One region of the Pseudomonas sp. MDT2-39-1 genome, then DNA from elsewhere that is predicted to be linked to it. Evidence: riboswitches for the same ligand, from Rfam matches in the RefSeq annotation. Region 1 holds a riboswitch; the other holds the start of a gene.

Region 1 (5,894 bases):
GCTGCGAAGCGATTTTGAACTGTGCTTCCAAGGCTTCCGGAGCGAGCATCGAGTGCACTTCCGGTTGCGGCGCGCCGATCACATGCGGAACGGCGAGAATCGCCACGCCGAGGATCTTCATCAGCCAGTGACGGCTAAACACGATCAAGGCGATGCCGACAGCCGTGGAGGCGGCCGTGCCGATCCACCAGAGTTGCCGTTGCGCCAGATCGGCCGCGGCAGTGCCCGGCAGTTCAGGCGGCAGGCCAAGGGTTGGCGCCAGCACGAAGGTCGCGTAACCGGCCAGGCCCCAGAGCAAGCCCTGCGAGGTTTTAGTCGGTGCGCGCAAGGTGTAGAGCCCGGCGAGCATCAAGGCGAAACCAACGGCTACCACCAAGTTACCGCCCGTGGTCGACAACACGCGCTGCCAGCCGTCTTCCGGTTCCCAGGCTTCGGCATCGTGGGTATGAGCGGCAACACCGGCGGCGTGTTCGTGAACTTCAGCAGCGGCGGGCTCGGATTTTTCGAAAGTCTCGGCCTGCAGAATCAGCGGAGCCACCCAGAAACTTTGCATCAGGGTCAGCAACAGGGCGGCCAGAAGCCCGGAGAACCCTGCGGTTTGCGCAATACGCTTGATCATGTCAGCAGGTCTCAATGGCACGGGAATGCAGAGCTGTGACGGGTATCGTGCGCGGCGTTGTGGACCGCTTCGATGTGCGAGAAACCGGCGAAATACACAAGGCAAGCGCCAAGGATCGATGCGCAAACGGCAGCGGTCAGGCGTTGAGTCAGGGTCGTGGTGGTGCTGGCCGCTGTGTGGCTAGTGCTGCTGATGATCGACATGGCGCTTCCCTCTGGTCTGTCAGCGGGTGAATAGAGCGCATGGAAAACCCCTGCGAATCGGGCGCGCAGAGGTTCAAACAGCGCCCGCCCACCGCGGGTTTGTTATTCAGTGATCGTAATGGTCACTTTCTGTTGCGGGCCGGTCTCCGGGCTCACGAGGGGCACTGGCTTTCGCCTTGACCTGCAAGCATCACCTTCCCATGCCGAACTGCTGGCACAGTGGATCTGACGCTTCGCTCGCTTACCGTTGCGGGGGCAGCACCGGACTGACATGGCTTGAGTAAAGCACATGATTCACCGGTTTCCCGTTTCACCCTGTGAAGGGCACCCGTAACAAGGCGTGTAGGAGAGCATGGGCGGGGGTTTGGCGTCAATTGGCATGGGTTCTCATCTCGCAATTGAGGGGTGTAACTGTGTTGAAGGGATTTATCTGTGGCGAGGGGATTTATCCCCTTTGGGCAGCGAAGCGGCCCCTGCATTTCTTCAGGCACACCCCGCAAACAGGTTTTGCGACGGCTTCGCCGCCGAAGGGGGCGGTGCGACGTTTCGCTAAATCCCCTCGCCACAGAGATCGTCATTGCGGACATTGACCCGCCCCAAGACGATGCGTAGCCTTGCGCTTTCGAGGTTCTTCGGCATTTGCCGAAGCTAAGAAGGGAACGCGGTCGATGCCGCGGCTGCCCCCGCAACTGTGAACGGTGATGTTCGCTGCCACGCCACTGAAAGCCCTGTCCAACGGGTTCGCGGGAAGGCGCAGCGAATGCCAGGCCAACCGCCCGGCACACCGTCAGCCAGGAGACCTGCCTCGACACAGATTCTCACTACAACCGGGCGGGGTGATCCGGTGGCGAACTCTTCCGCGCGCGCCCGTCGCTGCGATTGTCGTCCCGTATGCCCGCCACCTTGCCAAAGGGCATCCGATGAAAACACTGGCCAAACTCCCCGTCACCATCGTTACCGGCTTCCTCGGCTCGGGCAAAACCACCTTGCTGCGGCACATGCTCGACAACGCTCAGGGTCGTCGCATCGCGGTGATCGTCAATGAATTTGGCGAGCTGGGCATCGACGGCGAGATCCTCAAGCAGTGCTCCATCGGTTGCACTGAAGAAGAAGCCAACGGCCGCGTCTACGAACTGGCCAACGGCTGCCTGTGCTGCACCGTTCAGGAAGAATTCTTCCCGGTGATGCGCGAACTCGTCGCCCGTCGCGGCGACCTCGACCACATCCTCATCGAAACCTCGGGTCTGGCCCTGCCAAAACCTCTGGTCCAAGCCTTCCAGTGGCCGGAAATCCGCAGCGCCTGCACCGTTGACGCGGTGATCACGGTGGTCGACAGCCCGGCCGTTGCTGCCGGCACCTTCGCGGCTTTCCCGGACCAGGTCGATGCCCAACGCAAACTCGACCCGAACCTGGACCACGAATCGCCGTTGCACGAGCTGTTCGCCGACCAACTGGCCAGCGCCGACCTGGTGATCCTCAACAAGGCCGACCTGATCAGCCCTGAAGACCTGGCCCGTGTGCGCCTGGAAGTCGCCGAAGAACTGCCGCCAGCGGTAAAAGTCATCGAAGCCAGCAGCGGGCGCGTGCCATTGGACGTGCTGATCGGCCTCGGTGCCGGTTCCGAGGAACACATCGACAGCCGTCACAGCCATCACGATCACCACCACGAAGGCGAGGACGATCACGATCACGATGCTTTCGATTCGATCTCCATCGAACTTCCGCAGGCTGACGAAAGCCTGCTGCTGGACGCACTGACCCAATTGGTGGTCCAGCACGGCATCCTGCGGGTCAAAGGTTTCGCGGCGATCCCGAACAAGCCGATGCGCCTGCTGATCCAAGGCGTGGGCACGCGTTTCGACAAGCATTTCGACCGTCAGTGGGGCGCCGATGAAGCGCGCGCCACGCGCCTGGTATTGATCGGCCAGGAACTGGACGGAATTCTAATCGAAGCGCAATTGCGCGCTGCGCTCAGCGTTTAAGCCATGCACCTGCTCAGGACCCAGCCCGGCGGATTCGTGTCGGATGACAACATCGCCGACCTTGGACAAACCCCGGCCGAGCTGGTGATCCTGTGCAGCGGTGACTCAAGCCTGGCGCTGCTCGCCGAAGCGGCGCAACAGTTGCCGGATGATTACCCGAGCGTGCGCCTGGCCAACCCGATGCAGGTGCAGAATCACGCGTCGGTCGATCTGTATGTCGACGAAGTGCTGCGCCACGCCAAGGTGATTCTGATTTCGTTGCACGGCGGCATCGCCTATTGGCGTTACGGTGTCGAACGTCTGGTGGAGCTGTCCCAACGCGGCGTACAACTGATTCTGGTGCCCGGCGATGATCGGCCGGACCCGGAACTCAGTGACCTGAGCACCGTGTCTGCCGACGACCGCGACCGTCTCTGGCAGTTTTTGCGTCAGGGCGGCATGGCCAATGCCCAGGATTTTTTCTGCTGCCTGGCCAATCGCTGGCTGGATCGCGATTACGTGTGGGCCGAGCCGCAAACGCTGCCGCGTACGGCGATTTACCATCCGCACAAAAGCCCCGCCGAACTGCACGATTGGCAAGCCGACTGGCAGGCCGGTCAACCGGTGGCGGCGGTGCTGTTTTATCGCTCGCATTTGCAGGCGGCGAACACCGCTTTTATCGATGTTTTCTGTCAGCGTTTGCAGGCTGCGGGCCTCAACCCTTTGCCGATTGCACTGGCCAGTTTGAAAGAACCCGGCTGCCTGACGGTGGTCGAGGACCTGCTGGATGAAGTCGAGGCGGGGGTGATTCTCAATACCACCGGCTTTGCCCAATCCAGCCCCGAAGCGCCGCATTTGCGGCCGTTTCGCCGCAACATTCCGGTGATCCAGGCAATCTGCGCCCAAGACAACGAGCCGGGCTGGCGTGCCAGTGAACAGGGCCTCGGCCCGCGTGATCTGGCGATGCACATCGCCTTGCCGGAACTGGACGGGCGAATCATCAGCCGGCCGATCAGCTTCAAGGACCTGGCGTGGCGCAGCGAGCGCAGTCAGTCGGACGTGGTGTGCTATCGGGCGCAACCGGAGCGCATGGATTTCGTCGCCGAACTGGCGCGGCGCTGGATCGATCTGGCGCGAGTACCGAATCGCGAAAAACGCATCGCGCTGATCCTCGCCAACTACCCGACCCGCGACGGGCGCATCGGCAATGGCGTGGGCCTCGACACCCCGGCCGCCGCGCTGAACATCTTGCGTGCGCTGCACTCCGAAGGTTATCCGCTGCCCGCCGAGTTACCGGAGAGCGGCACTGCGTTGATCCAGCAATTGCTCGGCGGCGTCAGCAACGACCTCGACACGATCGACCAGCGTCCCTGCCAGCAAAGCCTGGCGCTGGACGACTATCAGCGGATGTTCAACACATTGCCCGAGGCCAATCAGCACGCCGTGCTGGAGCGCTGGGGCACGCCCGAGAGCGATCCGATGTTCCGTGACGGACGCATGATGATCGCCGGGTTGCGCTTTGGCCTGACCTTTGTCGGCATTCAGCCGGCGCGGGGTTATCAGGTTGACCCGAGCGCGGTGTATCACGACCCCGATCTGGTGCCGCCCCACGGTTATCTGGCGTTCTACTTCTGGCTGCGCAACACCTATGGCGCCCACGGCGTGATCCACGTAGGCAAGCACGGCAATCTCGAATGGTTGCCGGGCAAAGGTGTCGGGCTCTCCGAAAACTGCTGGCCGGACGCGCTCCTCGGGCCGTTGCCGAATATCTATCCGTTCATCGTCAACGACCCGGGCGAGGGTGCCCAGGCCAAGCGTCGCACCCAGGCCGTGATCATCGATCACCTGATGCCGCCGCTGACCCGCGCCGAAACCTATGGCCCGTTGCGCAACCTTGAGTTGCTGGCCGACGAGTATTACGAAGCGCAATTGCTCGATCCGCGCCGCGCCCGGGAATTGCAGCGCGACATTCTGCAACTGGTGCGCGAGACGCACATCGACCGTGAACTGCAGCTGGACGAGAAGCTCAACAGCGACGCCGATGCGGCGATCTGGTTGCCACGGCTGGACACGTACCTGTGCGACTTGAAAGAGTCGCAGATTCGCGATGGCCTGCACATTTTTGGCGAGTCGCCGACCGGGCGCTTGCGCATCGACACGTTGTTGGCGCTGTTGCGCATTCCCCGTGGCGATGGTCGTGGGGCGCAGTCGAGTCTGTTGCGGGCGTTGGCCAAGGCGTTTGAGTTGGGTTTTGATCCGCTGGATTGTGCGTTGGCCGAGCCTTGGATCGGACCTCGACCGGATGCCTTGCAATCGTTGAGCGAAGAAGTCTGGCGCACGGCGGGTGATTCCCGCGAACGTCTTGAGCTGTTCGCTGCTCAACTGATCTCGCAGACGTTGAATGCCAACTACGAACCCTGTGGGAGCGAGCCTCTGTGGCGAGGGGATTTATTCCCGTTGGGCTGCGCAGCAGTCCCATTTTTTGGGGCCGCTTCGCAGCCCAACGGGGATAAATCCCCTCGCCACAAAAGCACCATCCCACAGGAGAGTGGTTGGTCTGAGGTTGGCGCCATCCTCGACAGCCTGCGCGAAGTGGTCGCCCCGCGTCTGGACGCCTGCGGTCCAGCAGAAATTCGCGGCCTGCTCGACGCCTTGAGCGGTCGTTTCGTCCCGGCCGGCCCCAGCGGTGCACCGAGTCGCGGTCGTCTGGACGTGCTGCCGACCGGGCGCAATTTCTACTCGGTGGACGTGCGCAACCTGCCGACCACCACGGCGTGGCGCATCGGCTTCCAATCGGCGAACCTGATTCTTGAACGGCATTTGCAGGACCACGGCGATCACTTGCGCCAGCTCGGGCTATCCGTCTGGGGCACCGCGACCATGCGCACCGGCGGCGACGACATCGCCCAGGCCATGGCGTTGATGGGCGTGCGTCCGGTCTGGGCTACCGGCAGTCAACGGGTCGACGACTTTGAAATTCTGCCGCTGAGCTTGCTCGACCGTCCGCGTGTGGACGTGACTTTGCGGGTTTCCGGATTCTTCCGTGATGCCTTCGCCAACCTGATCCGCCTGTTCGACGCCGCCGTGCAAGCCGTCGCCGCGCTCGACGAG
Region 2 (5,894 bases), 1.7 Mb from region 1:
TCAGCATCGCGGATCGGCGAGAAAAACAATAATTCGGCGCCCATGGCCCGCAGCAAATCCAGGCTCGCGCCGTAGGTGAAGGCGAACGCTTCATCACGGGCCACAGCGACTCGCACGCCGGCCAGCAAAGGCTCGGCGACGATTATTTCAGGAGCCGCAAATTCCACGGGCGGCGGCAGCGCTACATCGCAACTGCTGGCCAATGATTCAGCCGCCGCATCGAGGCGCAGGTCGAGATCGTTCAACTCGCTGGCCTGGACCAGACCGAGATGACGACTCGGCAATTCGATTCCGGTCTCGCGCGACAACGCGCCGTACCAGCGCAAGCCCTCAGTCAGGCTGCCTTCGAGCAATTGTGCGTGGCGCAACGTGCCCACACGGTTAGCCAACACACCGGCAAACGGCAAATCCGGCTGATACTTCGCCAACCCCAACGCCAGCGCACCAAAAGTCTGCGCCATCGCCGTTCCGTCGATCACACCGAGCACCGGCACACCGAAGTGCCGCGCCAAGTCCGCGCTGGACGGCGTGCCGTCGAACAATCCCATAACGCCTTCGATCAGGATCAGGTCGGCTTCACCGGCGGCTTCCCACAACAGTCGGCGACTTTCCTGCTCGCCGACCATCCACATGTCCAGTTGATACACCGGCGCACCGCTGGCGCGCTCGAGAATCATCGGGTCGAGAAAGTCTGGGCCGCACTTGAACACGCGAACCTTGCGCCCCTGATTGCGATGCAAACGGGCCAGCGCGGCCGTGACGGTGGTCTTGCCCTGACCGGAGGCCGGCGCGGCGATCAGCACCGCCGGGCAATGACGTATGCTTTTCATAAAATTGTATTCACAGCTCGACGCCTTTTTGCGCTTTGATCCCGGCCTGGAACGCGTGCTTGATCACGCCCATTTCGGTGACCGTATCGGCCAGCTCGATCATCTCCGGCTTGGCGCCGCGACCGGTGACTACCACGTGTTGCATCGGCGGACGCGCCTGCAAGTCAGTGAGCACTTGATCCAGGTCGAGGTAACCGTGCTTGAGGGCAATGTTCAGCTCATCGAGCACCACCAGGCCGATCGATGGATCACGCAGCAGTTCGCGGGACACTTCCCAAGCAGCTTCGGCGGCGGCGATGTCACGCTGGCGATCCTGGGTTTCCCAGGTGAAGCCCTCGCCCATCACATGAAAACGCACTTGCTCCGGGAAGCGGCGGAAGAACAATTCTTCGCCAGTGCTGTTGCGCCCCTTGATGAACTGCACCACGCCGCACTGCATGCCGTGCCCCATGGACCGGGCGAGCATGCCGAAGGCCGAGCTGCTCTTGCCTTTGCCGTTGCCGGTCAGCACCAGCAGCAGGCCGCACTCATTCGGCGAGTTGGCAATGCGCTCGTCGATCACGGCTTTTTTGCGCTGCATGCGCGCCAGATGGCGTTCGTCACGATCAGGGGAATCAGTCATGGGGGAGCTCTCCGTTGAGACTGGATAACGGCGGGCAGGCACAAGAATAGACGGCAAGAAGCCTGGCATCGCCCACCGTGATGCCGTTGGATGAATCAGGCCGGTCTCCGGGCTCATGAGCGGCTTGCGCCGGACTGCGCGCCTTCCCATGTCGACAGTCGACACAGTGGCTAGGGCCTGTCATCAGCTTTTTCCTATACCGCGCCGGGGCTGCTGTGGCGCAGGCAAGGCGCGAGGAGCGTGGTTTGGTCGTTCCAAACAAGCTCCGAGCAACGCAGCCCTGCGCCACAGCAGGCCCGGCCCTTCGAGTTGTGTCTGAAAGCGGTATAGGAAAAAGCTGATGACAGGCCCTCGCGCAGCCTTTACTCATTTACCGTTGCGGGGGCAGCGCCGGGTTCATGACGTTTCGCCGCGCGAAGGTAGTCACTCACCGGCTTCCCTGTTTCACTCTGTCGACCTTCGCCACAGAGCACCTGAAACAAGCCGCGAAGGTTAGAGGGTTGGGGGTGGAGCGTCAATTGAAGACAAAGCCCGGGCGCTCGATATACTGCCGCCCATCAATTACCTGACACCAATCTTGCACCACACTGCCAGCAGTGATATCAAAGCGCCACATAACCCACTAACACAATTACAAGGGTGAGCAACATGCAAGGCATGATCATCAGCAACCCGAAGCTGGAATTCCTGCGACCGGTGCTGGAACGCTGGTTTGACTGTATCGACCGCTTCAATGCCGTTCGCGGCGACAATGACACGCCTTACTGGTACGACGAAAAAGCCAACCTTGGCTTGCTCTCCGCCGCGGCCTGGATGGCGGAAATGGTCACACTGCAACAAACCACCACGCGCAAGCAAAACGAAGAAGGCGAACGCAACGGCCGCGCCGATCTGTTTATCGCCTCCCCCGAAGAACGCGCCTACCTTCAGACCACTCAACGCTGGCCGCGGGTCAATAGCCTGAACCTGACTCAGGCGCTGCAAGACATCACCAGCGACGCCAAACGCATCAGCTACGCCAGCGACCTGAAACTCGGCTGCCTGTTCGTTGCGCCACAAAAGGCTCAGCAGAGCGCAACGCCGGAAGAACTTCAGGACATGGTCGACGACCTGCAAAAGGAACACAGCTGCGCCGTGGCCTGGTATTTCCCGTACGCCTATCGCAAGTTGCGCAACGAAGCCGGCAACTACCACCCTGGCATCGCCGTGCTGTTCAAGGAAACCCGCGGCTGACCGGTTGAACCATCGCGCCTCAAATCTTCTCTATGATTAAGTCAATGCATTCATAGGGAAGACCCGCATGCGCAAGCCCCAGCTCGTTCTCGTCATCGCGCTCGCCGGAGGGCTCGCCGCCTGCGGTGAAACCTCCAGCTTGCAAGTCTCCGACGGCACCGGCCCGTCACCCAAGCTGCCAGAACCGAACAAGACCCTGATCCCGACGGTGAATATCGCCCCGGCGATCGGCTGGCCTGCGGGTGCGAAACCCACCGCAGCGGCGGGCACTCAGGTGGCGGCATTTGCCGAAGGGCTCGATCACCCGCGCTGGCTGTATGTGCTGCCCAACGGCGATGTATTGGTGGCCGAAACCAACGCGCCCCCCAAACCCGATGACGGTAAAGGCATTCGCGGCTGGGTCATGGGCAAGGTCATGGGGCGTGCCGGCGCTGGCGTCCCCAGCCCGAACCGCATCACGCTGCTGCGGGACAAGGATCACGACGGCATCGCCGAAACCCGCACGGTGTTCCTGGAAAACCTCAACTCGCCTTTCGGCATGACCCTGGTCGGCAATGACCTGTACGTCGCCGACACCGACCGTTTGCTGCGTTTTCACTATGAAAACGGCGACACGGCGATCAAGTCGCCGCCGATCAAGGTGATCGATCTGCCGGGTGGCACGCTGAATCACCACTGGACCAAAAACGTCATCGCCAGCAAGGACGGCAGCAAGCTGTACGTCACGGTCGGCTCCAACAGCAACGTCGGCGAAAACGGCATGGATCAGGAAGAAGGTCGCGCGGCGATCTGGGAAGTGGATCGCGCCACCGGCAATCACCGTATCTTCGCCTCGGGGATTCGCAATCCAAACGGCCTGGCCTGGGAACCTCAGACCGGTGCCCTGTGGACGGCGGTCAATGAGCGGGACGAAATCGGTAGCGACCTGGTGCCGGACTACATCACCTCAGTGAAGGACGGCGGGTTTTACGGCTGGCCCTTCAGCTATTACGGCCAGCATGTCGATATTCGCGTCGAACCGCAAAACCCGGACCTGGTGGCCAAGGCCATTGCGCCGGACTACGCGGTCGGCCCGCATACCGCGTCGCTGGGCCTGTCGTTTGCCGAGGGCAACACGCTTCCAGCGCAGTTCAAGGAAGGTGCCTTCATCGGCCAGCACGGCTCGTGGAACCGCAAGCCGCACAGTGGTTACAAAGTGATTTTCGTCCCGTTCGCGGGCGGCAAGCCGACCGGGCAACCGATTGATGTGCTCACAGGCTTCCTCAACGCGGATGAGAAAGCCATGGGCCGACCTGTGGGCGTGGTGATTGATCAGCAGGGAGATTTGCTGGTGGCTGATGATGTGGGGAACAAGGTGTGGCGGGTGTCGACCGCGAAGTAACTGCAACAGCCCCCCTTGTAGGATCGCCGCACCGCTCGCTCCTACAAGGGGGGCGTTTAGCGTTTGCGGCACAGCGTCAATCCATCGCCCAACGGCAACAACGACAAATCCACCCGCGAGTCATCCTTCAAGGCGCGATTGAGCGCCTGGATGGCTCGGGTGTCTGCACTCTCGGGATCCTTTTCGAGCACCCGCCCACTCCACAGCGTGTTATCGAACACCGCCAGTCCACCGACGCGCAGCAGACGCAGTGCATGCTCCAGATAACCTGGGTAATTGGCTTTGTCGGCATCAATGAAGATCAGGTCGAACTGCCCAGGCTGATCCAGTGTGGCGAGGGTTTCCAGCGCAGGCGCCAGACGCAGATCTATGCGATGGGCGAGGCCCGCCTCCTGCCAGTATCGACGCGCGATAGCGTTGTAGTCGCCGGGGATATCACAGCAGATCAGCGAACCGTCCTCCGGCAACGCAGCGGCCATGCACAACGCGCTGTAACCGGTGAACGTGCCGACTTCCAGCAGGCGCTTTGCACCGATGAGTTTGACCAATAACGCGAGGAACTGCCCCTGCTCCGGCGCCACCTGCCAGCGAGCCATGGGCAGCGCCTGGGTTTCGTCGCGCAAACGCTTGAGCAGCGGCGTTTCCCTCAGGGAAACGTCGAGCAGGTATTGGTACAGGGAATCATCGAGATTGAGTGTGCGAGCGGTCATGACAACCTCTTCGGACAGGACGCTATGGATTGCGCGCCAAGTGCTCAGGCTGCAGAACGCGCTTGGCACTCAGGTAAGCCTTCTGCCAGTAAGCCTTGGACAAGCTGTCCAGCTTCACCGTGCCGCCAGTGGCTGGCGCGTGGACGAAGCGACCTTCGCCGACGTAGATACCGGCATGACTGACCTGGGAGCCGCCATTGGTGGCGAAGAAGATCAAGTCACCGGTTTGCAGGCCTTCCTTGCCGACGTTGGCCGCCTGCATGCTGATCATTTCGCGGGTGGTACGCGGCAGGGAAATACCGGTGACGTCACGGTAGACGTAACCGATCAGGCCGCTGCAATCAAAACCCGAATCCGGCGTGTTACCGCCCCAACGATACGGCGTGCCCACAAGACCAAGCGCGCGGAACAGCACGTCCTCTGCCTCGGGGGAAAAGGGTTGCGGGTTACCAAAAACAATGGGCGCGCGAACCACCGGCGCAGGAGGCGGTGTGCGACTGGCGCAAGCGCTGAGCAGGGCTGCGAAGAGCATGATGGTGAGGCGGGCCGACATCGTCATTAGCAGAACATCCTGATCTGGCTGCGGCTTTTTCTGCCGGAAAGACAGAAAAGAAAACCGCCTGCGCAGGACGCAGGCGGTTTGCCATCAATAATAGATCTGGATTCTAGCGGCTATGGGCCAAACTTCAAGTAAGACTTTAAGTTCGCCTTACAAACTGTCCGCCTACTTCCTTGCGAAGAGGCTTTTTGTCGCCACTGACGTGGCGACAGGCTGACGATTTACTTGCGGGCGGTGATCACGGTCGGGGCCATCGCGAGTGCGCGCTTGGCTTCGATGAAGGTCTTGCTCCAGTAGCTGTCGCCCAGGCTATCGACCCGGACACCACCGCTTTTGCGGCTGCTGGAATGGATGAACTGGTTGTCACCCAGGTAGATCCCGGCGTGACTGACACGACCGCGACGACCGTTGGTGGCGAAGAACAGCAGGTCACCCGGCTTCAGCGCGCTGCGAGCCACCAGCGGAGCGTTCACGTTGATCATTTCGCGAGTAGAGCGCGGCAGGTTCATGCCGGCTTCTTCACGAAACAGATAACCGATGAAACCGCTGCAATCGAAAC

Evidence for each region. A riboswitch is a leader RNA that binds a small molecule or an ion and turns the genes downstream of it on or off. The one in region 1 is predicted to bind cobalamin.
Region 2: it holds a riboswitch for cobalamin, as region 1 does, so the genes downstream of both, cobO (cob(I)yrinic acid a,c-diamide adenosyltransferase) here and cobW (cobalamin biosynthesis protein CobW) in region 1, are expected to answer to the same signal.

The regions. Positions count from the first base shown of each region.
Region 1 covers NZ_CM142716.1:415,863-421,756, reverse strand. Annotated here, with positions in the region: gene ACYZTM_RS02140 (CbtA family protein) at 1-619, opposite strand, end outside; gene ACYZTM_RS02135 (CbtB domain-containing protein) at 631-822, opposite strand; cobalamin riboswitch at 943-1,169, opposite strand; cobalamin riboswitch at 1,431-1,644, shown strand; gene cobW (cobalamin biosynthesis protein CobW) at 1,743-2,804, shown strand; gene cobN (cobaltochelatase subunit CobN) at 2,808-5,894, shown strand, end outside.
Region 2 covers NZ_CM142716.1:5,140,246-5,146,139, reverse strand. Annotated here, with positions in the region: gene ACYZTM_RS24100 (cobyrinate a,c-diamide synthase) at 1-830, opposite strand, end outside; gene cobO (cob(I)yrinic acid a,c-diamide adenosyltransferase) at 841-1,452, opposite strand; cobalamin riboswitch at 1,725-1,944, opposite strand; gene ACYZTM_RS24090 (hypothetical protein) at 2,101-2,685, shown strand; gene ACYZTM_RS24085 (PQQ-dependent sugar dehydrogenase) at 2,753-4,066, shown strand; gene ACYZTM_RS24080 (O-methyltransferase) at 4,123-4,776, opposite strand; gene ACYZTM_RS24075 (C40 family peptidase) at 4,799-5,335, opposite strand; gene ACYZTM_RS24070 (C40 family peptidase) at 5,557-5,894, opposite strand, start outside.